One region of the Pseudoduganella sp. LjRoot289 genome, then DNA from elsewhere that is predicted to be linked to it. Evidence: predicted binding sites of a transcription regulator. Region 1 holds the regulator's gene; the other holds the start of a gene.

What was found. The regulator FNR, encoded in region 1, switches genes on or off when oxygen is low (the NO sensors DNR and NnrR bind a similar motif). The targets are predictions, from matches to a motif close to TTGATNNNNATCAA.
Region 2: ACSQ8Y_RS11370 (agglutinin biogenesis protein MshI) is a predicted target of FNR. The motif match lies at 1,717-1,730, and genes of this name have one in related genera.

Annotation. Positions count from the first base shown of each region.
Region 1 is NZ_CAXUPN020000001.1:5,662,788-5,666,201, forward strand. Features, by position in the region: gene ccoG (cytochrome c oxidase accessory protein CcoG) at 1-1,348, shown strand, start outside; gene ACSQ8Y_RS24265 (FixH family protein) at 1,359-1,886, shown strand; gene fnr (fumarate/nitrate reduction transcriptional regulator Fnr) at 1,893-2,651, opposite strand; gene ACSQ8Y_RS24275 (RNA polymerase sigma factor) at 2,698-3,216, opposite strand; gene ACSQ8Y_RS24280 (YgaP-like transmembrane domain) at 3,203-3,414, opposite strand, start outside.
Region 2 is NZ_CAXUPN020000001.1:2,722,441-2,725,854, forward strand. Features, by position in the region: gene gspM (type II secretion system protein GspM) at 1-53, opposite strand, end outside; gene ACSQ8Y_RS11365 (MSHA biogenesis protein MshI) at 50-724, opposite strand; gene ACSQ8Y_RS11370 (agglutinin biogenesis protein MshI) at 721-1,665, opposite strand; gene ACSQ8Y_RS11375 (DUF6701 domain-containing protein) at 1,877-3,414, shown strand, end outside.

The DNA.
Region 1 (3,414 bases):
CTATCCTCGCGAGACGGCGGGCCGCTACGCCAGCCTGCGCTGGGTCTGCGTCTGGCTCACGCAACTGGCCTTCTACGGCACTCCGTGGCTGGGCTGGAACGGCCGCCAGGCATTGCTGTTCGACCTGGCGGCGCGCAAGTTCTACATCTTCGGCCTGGTGCTGTGGCCGCAGGACTTCATCTACCTGGCGGCGCTGCTCATCATTTGCGCCTACCTGCTGTTCCTGGCCACGGCCATCGCCGGCCGCGTATGGTGCGGCTTCGCCTGCCCGCAGACGGTGTACACCGAGATCTTCCTGTGGATAGAACGCAGGTTCGAAGGCACGCGCAGCGCCCAGATGCGCCTGGCGAAGCAAGGGCCCAGCTTCAACAAAGCCTGGCGCAAGGGCGGCAAGCACCTGGCCTGGGGCGCCGTGGCGCTGTGGACCGGCTACACCTTCGTCGGTTACTTCACGCCGGTCAAAGCGCTGGCGCTGGAGGCGCTGCAGCTGAGTTTCGGTCCGTGGGAATGGTTCTGGGTGCTGTTCTACAGCCTGGCCACCTACGGCAACGCGGGCTGGCTGCGCGAGCAGGTGTGCAAATACATGTGCCCCTACGCCCGCTTCCAGAGTTCGATGTTCGACCGCGACACCCTGATCATCACCTACAACGCAAAACGCGGCGAGCCGCGCGGCCCTCTGGGAAAAAAGGCGGCGAACGGCGCAGGGGGCGCCGGCGGCAGCTGCATCGACTGTTCCATGTGCGTGCAGGTTTGCCCGGTCGGCATCGACATCCGCAAGGGCCTGCAGTACGAATGCATAGGCTGCGCCGCCTGCGTGGACGCCTGCAACGGCGTGATGGACAAGACCGGCCAGCCGCGCGGGCTGATCCTCTACAGCACCGACCACGCGCTGGCCGAAGGCTACACGCCGGCGCAGATCCGCCGCCACGCGCTGCGCCCGAGGGTGCTGGTGTACGCGGCCATCCTGGCCCTGATCGTGGGCGCCGTGGGTAGCGCGCTGTGGCTGCGCACACCCCTGAAGATGGACGTGATACGCGACCGGGGCGCCATGGGGCGCGAGGTGGAGGACGGCATGATAGAGAACGTCTACCGCCTGCAAATCATGAACACCTCGGAGCGGCAACACCGCTACCGTATCAGCGTCTCCGGCCTGCCCTCGCTGGCGCTGGTCACGCCCGCCGAGGTGGCGCTGGCCGGCACGGAGACGCGGGCCGTGCCGGTCCGCCTGCGGGCCGCACACGGCGATGGCGAAAAAGGCTCGAACAAGATAGCGATCGAACTGACGGCGCTGGACGATCCGGCGCTGCGGGTGAAGGAAAAAGCGGTATTCATCGTACCGCGCAGATGACAAGGAAAAGATGATGCAATCCCCTGCAATAAAGAAACCCAGGGACTCCGCGCCGCGGCCATGGTGGGAGCAGCGCTGGCCATGGCTGCTGATGCTGGGGCCCTTCATCGTGCTGCTGGCGGGCTTCTACACCGGCTGGCTGGCCTTCTCGCAAGCGGATGCGCTGGTGGCGGGCGACTACTACAAGCGCGGCAAGGCCATCAACCAGGACCTGCGGCGCGACAAGGCCGCCAGCGCGCTGGGCTTGTCCGCCGTGCTGCGTTACGACGTGGCGCGCGGCATCCTGACCGGGAAGATCGACAGCGCGCAGCACGCCGTTCCCCGGCGCGTGACACTGCGCCTGGCGCATGCCACGCAGCCGGCCAAGGACATCATGCTGGAATTGAAGCCCGCCGAGGACGGGGTTTTCGGCGCCGTGCTGCCGATGCTGGAGCGCAGCCGCTGGCAGGTGCTGCTGGAGAGCGGGCAGCGCGAGTGGCGCCTGGAAGGCAACTGGAACTGGCCGCTGCAGCGCGAAATCACCGTGCGGGCCGATTGACGAAGGTCAGCCGCAGCGGTCGGTGCCGGCCGTGATGGCCTTCAGGCGCGGCGGATCGAGCAGCTCGATTTCGCGGTTGCTCACCCTGAGCAAGCCTTCCTTCTTGAACCTGGACAGCAGGCGGCTGATGCTCTCGATGGTCAGCCCCAGGTAGTTGCCGATTTCCTCGCGCGACATGCGCAGCTGGAACTGGGTGGCCGAATAGCCGCGCGCCTCGTAGCGCGAGGACAGGTTGACGATGAAGGCGGCGAAACGCTGGGTGGCCTGCATATTGCCCAGCAACAACATCACGCTCTGCTCGCGCGTGATCTCCTGGCTCATCATGCGATGGAAATGGCGCAGCAAGGTTGGCATATCGGCCAGCAATTGCTGCAGGCTGGAGAACGGTATCTCGCACACCTCGCTGTCTTCCAGCGCCAGGGCGTTGCAGTGGTGGCGGTCGGTGCTGATGGCGTCCATGCCGAGCAGCTCGCCGGCCATCTGGAAGCCGGTGATCTGCTCGGCGCCGTCCGGGTTCACCTGGTAGGTCTTGAAATGGCCGAGACGGATCGCATACAGGCTGGTAAAGGCGTCGCCGATGCGGAACAGCGTGCCGCCGCGCGGCACCTTGCGGCGGCGGCCGATGATCTGGTCCAGGCGTTCCATGTCGGCTTCGCCCAGTCCCATCGGCAGGCAAAGCTGGTGCATGCTGCAGGTGGCGCAGCTGGCGCGCAGCACGTCGACCGTCATGCCGGGGATGGTCAGGGAGGGCAGCTCGATACTCATGCGTCCAGTGTAATCGATCCCGCCCTGCCGCACGCCTAATCCGCAGTCAGGCGATCAGGTATTCCCGCGCCATCTGGCGCGCGCGGTGCAAACGGCTTTTCGCCGCCGGCACGCTCAGGCCCAGTTCCGCGGCGATTTCGGCGATGCTCATCTCGGCGAAGTCGCGCAGCAAGATCGCCTGGCGGTAGTCGGCCGGCAACGACTCAAGCGTCTGCACCAGGTCCAGGCGCAGCCCGGCCGTGTCCTGCGCGGCCAGCCACTGCTCGGCGCGCTCTTCGTCGTAGGGGTCGTAGTTGAGCGCGATCCGCCCCAGGCGGCGGCACTCGCGCTGCACCACCTTGAACATCCAGCCGGAGAAGGCCGCCAGCACGCGCAAGGAAGCCAGGCGGCGCGACAGTACCAGCAGCGCTTCCTGCACCGCGTCGTCGATGTCGCCGGCCAGGCAGGAGCGCCGGGCGTAGCGGCGGATATCGGGCTGGCACAGGCGCAGCAACTGGGCCAGCGCGGCCGGATCGCCGCCGTGGGCGGCGTCCAGCACAGGCCAATGTGTTTCAGAGAGTGCCATTCTTTTTCACTTTATCGAGACGGCGCCCAAACATGGCGCACATGGGGCAGAAGCCGAACAAGCCCGTGGCCGCGATGCCGCCGGCCGATGCCGCCAGCAGGGCGCCGGCCATACCGCCAACGCCGAGCCAGGCGATAGCCGCCGCCAGCAGCCCGGCTGCCACGCGCAGCACGCGCTCGCCGCTTGTCACATTCTTAA
Region 2 (3,414 bases), 2.9 Mb from region 1:
AGGCTCAAGGCTTCGACGCGGGCTTCGAGCTTCTTCCACTCCTGTTTCATCATGGCGCCTCCGGTTTCGCCGTGCCGGGCATGGCCTGCAGGCTGAACTCGACGAACGGCGCCTCAACCGCCGGGGCTGCGGCCGGGGCGGCTGTGCCGGCCATACCCGGCTGAGCCGGAACCGCCTTGGGCTGGTTCATTTCCAGGTGGCCGAAGGTGGTCCCCTTCAGCACCGGTTCGCGCGCCAAGCCGCTCAGATAGCCCGGCAACAGGCTCGCCTGCAGTGCGCGGCCCTGCAGGCCGATCTCGTTGCCGGCGCCGGTAATCTGCACGCCCGTCAGCCACAGGCCGTTGACGCGGCTGCGCGCGAAGGCGCGGAAATAGGAGGAATAGCCGCGCGTATTGCCGAACTCGCCCTTGTCGAGGATGACCGACACGGCGCGCAGCGCGCGGTTCTCGCTGTCGGCCTGGTCCAGCTCCTGTTGCAAGGTGGCGCTGCGCTGGCGCGGCGCAAACTCGGCGGCGGCGCTGGCCTTGCGCGCCTCGCGCTTGGCATGCTCGGCTTGGACCTGGGCGGCTTCCTGCTCGAGCCGGCCGACGCGCAGCTTGGCTGCCACGCCCAGGGACAGCGACACCAGCAGCACCACGCCCAGCGCGGCCGCCAGCGCGGCAGCGGAGAAATAATTTTTCTGCTTGCTGAAACGCGGATTGAATAGATTGATCTGCTGGCTCAAGCGGCGCTCTCCTCGTCGCGCAGGGCCGCGCCCAGCGTCATGAAGTAGCGCGCCTGCTGTGCCGACTCGGCCAGTTCGGGCACTTTGTCCAGGTCCAGCAAGCTGGCCAGGTCCAGCGCCTCGACCGGCAAGTACAGATTGCGCGACAAGTACTCGTGCAGCGCGCCGCTGCCGGTCGGCGCCAGCACCAGCTTGGAGACGGCGACATGGTGGAACTGGCGCTCGAAGTGATCCAGCGAACGCTGCAGTTCGAGCGTGATGCGGTCGTGGAATTGCTGCTGTTTGTCGGCATCGCCGCCGAGCAGCTGGGCCAGCGTGACATCCATGCGGCGCGACAAATACAGTTCGCCGCCTGAGGTGACGGTCAGCAGGCCGCCGTCCACGTCGAACGACACCATGGCCACGCCGCGCCCCGGCGGCTCCAGCATGGCGGAGATATTGCGCTGGGCCATTTCGGGAATGTCGATGGCGGACAGCGCCACCTTGTGCCCGGCGAACAGGTTCTGATGCGGTTCAATGACGCTGTTGCGCGCGGCCACGGCAAACACCTGGTGGTTGTGGGCCGGGCCGTTTTTCGCCACCGGCACGTCGAGCACATCGATGGTGGCCTCGGTGACGGGGAAATCGATCATGTCCTTCAGGCGCCAGCTGACGGCGGTCTTCAGTTCCTCGGCCGGGACGTTGGGCGCCTCCAGCATCAGCAGCTGGTAGTCGCCCATGCCGAGCAGGCTCGAGCATTCATATTCCGTGCTCTGCAAATCCTTGTGCAGACGACCCAACGCCAGGCCGGCCTGCTCGCGCGCGCCCGGATAAAACAGCGCCATCAGCACCGCAGGCTTGGCATCGCGGCGGCGCTGCACCACAGCGGCCAGCACGCCATCCGCGTAGAGCGCGACGGCCAGCCGCCCATCCTTCTTTTTCGCTTTTGCCCAAAAAACCATACCAGCCGTCTCAATGTTTTTAGCGGTGCATTCACAAAGCGCCGCAGTCGCTTGATTATATTCAAGTTTTGTTGTTTTTCCCGAGCATAATCGTACTCCGGCCGGGATCGGGACGATTTTTTTGCCGATTGGAGACAAAAAACCCATCGTTTCGCTGGTGAAAACGCGCTGCGGGCGGCAAACTTGACACATTCTTCCCAAGCATGATCTGATGGCGCCCATCCACATCCTCCCGGCCAAGACCCTGAACATGATCCAGCTTCCGCAGATGGCCGCCAAGCTGCGCCCGGCATTCGCCACCGCGCTGGCTTGCCTGTTGCTGTGCGTGGCCGGCGGCGCCGCTGCCGCGCCGTCCGGCGCCACCACGTACAACCTGCCGGCCGCGCTGACCGCCAGTCCGTTCAGCTGCACTTTGACCAGCGGCATCACCTACAGCTGCGGCAGCATCTCGCTGACCAAGGACTCCAAGCTGAACCTGACCGGCGACATGGTGCTCAACGTCTCCGGCACGTTCAACGCCTCCAAGAGCCTGGAAACCGTCGACAACGGTTACGCGTTGACAATCAACACTACCGGTAGCATCGCGCTGCAAAAGGATGTGAAGCTGAAGGCGACGTTGAAGGCCGGCGGCAACCTCTCCATCGCCAAGAACGCCATCATCAATGGCAACCTCACTGCCGGCGGCAGCATCAGCATCGACAAGGACGGCGTCATCAACGGCAACGTCACGGCCGGCGGCTCGCTGACGGTAGGCCGGGGCACTGTCATCAACGGCACCTGCTCTGCCGCAGGCGGCAGCAACTACGTGTGTGTCGCGCCAGCAACCGGCCTTCACCACTTGCGCCTGAAACACGACGGCTATGGCGTCACCTGCACCGGTTCCCTGATCGTCATCAATGCCTGCAGCGGCGCCGACGCCGACGGCAGTTGCAGCGGCAGCGTGACGGCAGTGGCCGGCAACCTCATCGCGAAAACATTAGGCGGCGCGCAGCTGGCCAGCGTGCCGTTCACCATCCCCGCCAACGCCGGTGCAACCTCGGTCACTGTGCAAGTGACGACGCCCCAAACAGCCGTCTTCAGTTTCGCCAACCTCAGCGTTACGCCGACGTCAAGCAATACTTGCTGGGACGGCGACAACGACAACTGCAACCACATCTATAGCGATTCCGGTTTCTTGCTCGGCCTATCCGACCATATATCGGAGCAACAACAAACGCTCACTGTAAGCGCCGTTAAAAAAGACGACAAGACCTTGGCCTGCACCCCTGCCTTCGCCGACGTGACGCAGAGCGTCAACTTTGTATGCAGCCATACCAATCCCAGTGCTACCGGTAGCACCCGCGCGGTGCGGATCGGCGACACCACACTGCTGCCCGCCGGCACGATGGTTGCGCTGAACGGCAATAACAATGCAAATCAGGCCTGCGACAACGTAGGACGCGCCATCAACCTGGAATTCAACGAGGACGGCGTGGCCACCACGTCGCTGCTATACGCTGACAGCGGCGCGCTGAAACTGTCGGCCACCTATGCGCCTGCCAATATGACGGGAGAAGCCGACGTCATCGTTGTACCTGCACGCTTCGCCGTCACCACGGTCCCGGCGCCGCCGGCCGTTGCTGCCTCCTTTGTCAATGGAACGCCTGCGTTGACCGCTGGCGTCGCCTTCAGCGCCAAGGTGACGGCACTCAACAATGCCGGCGACCCGACACCGAATTTCGGAAAAGAAAGCTATCCGCACAAAGTGCT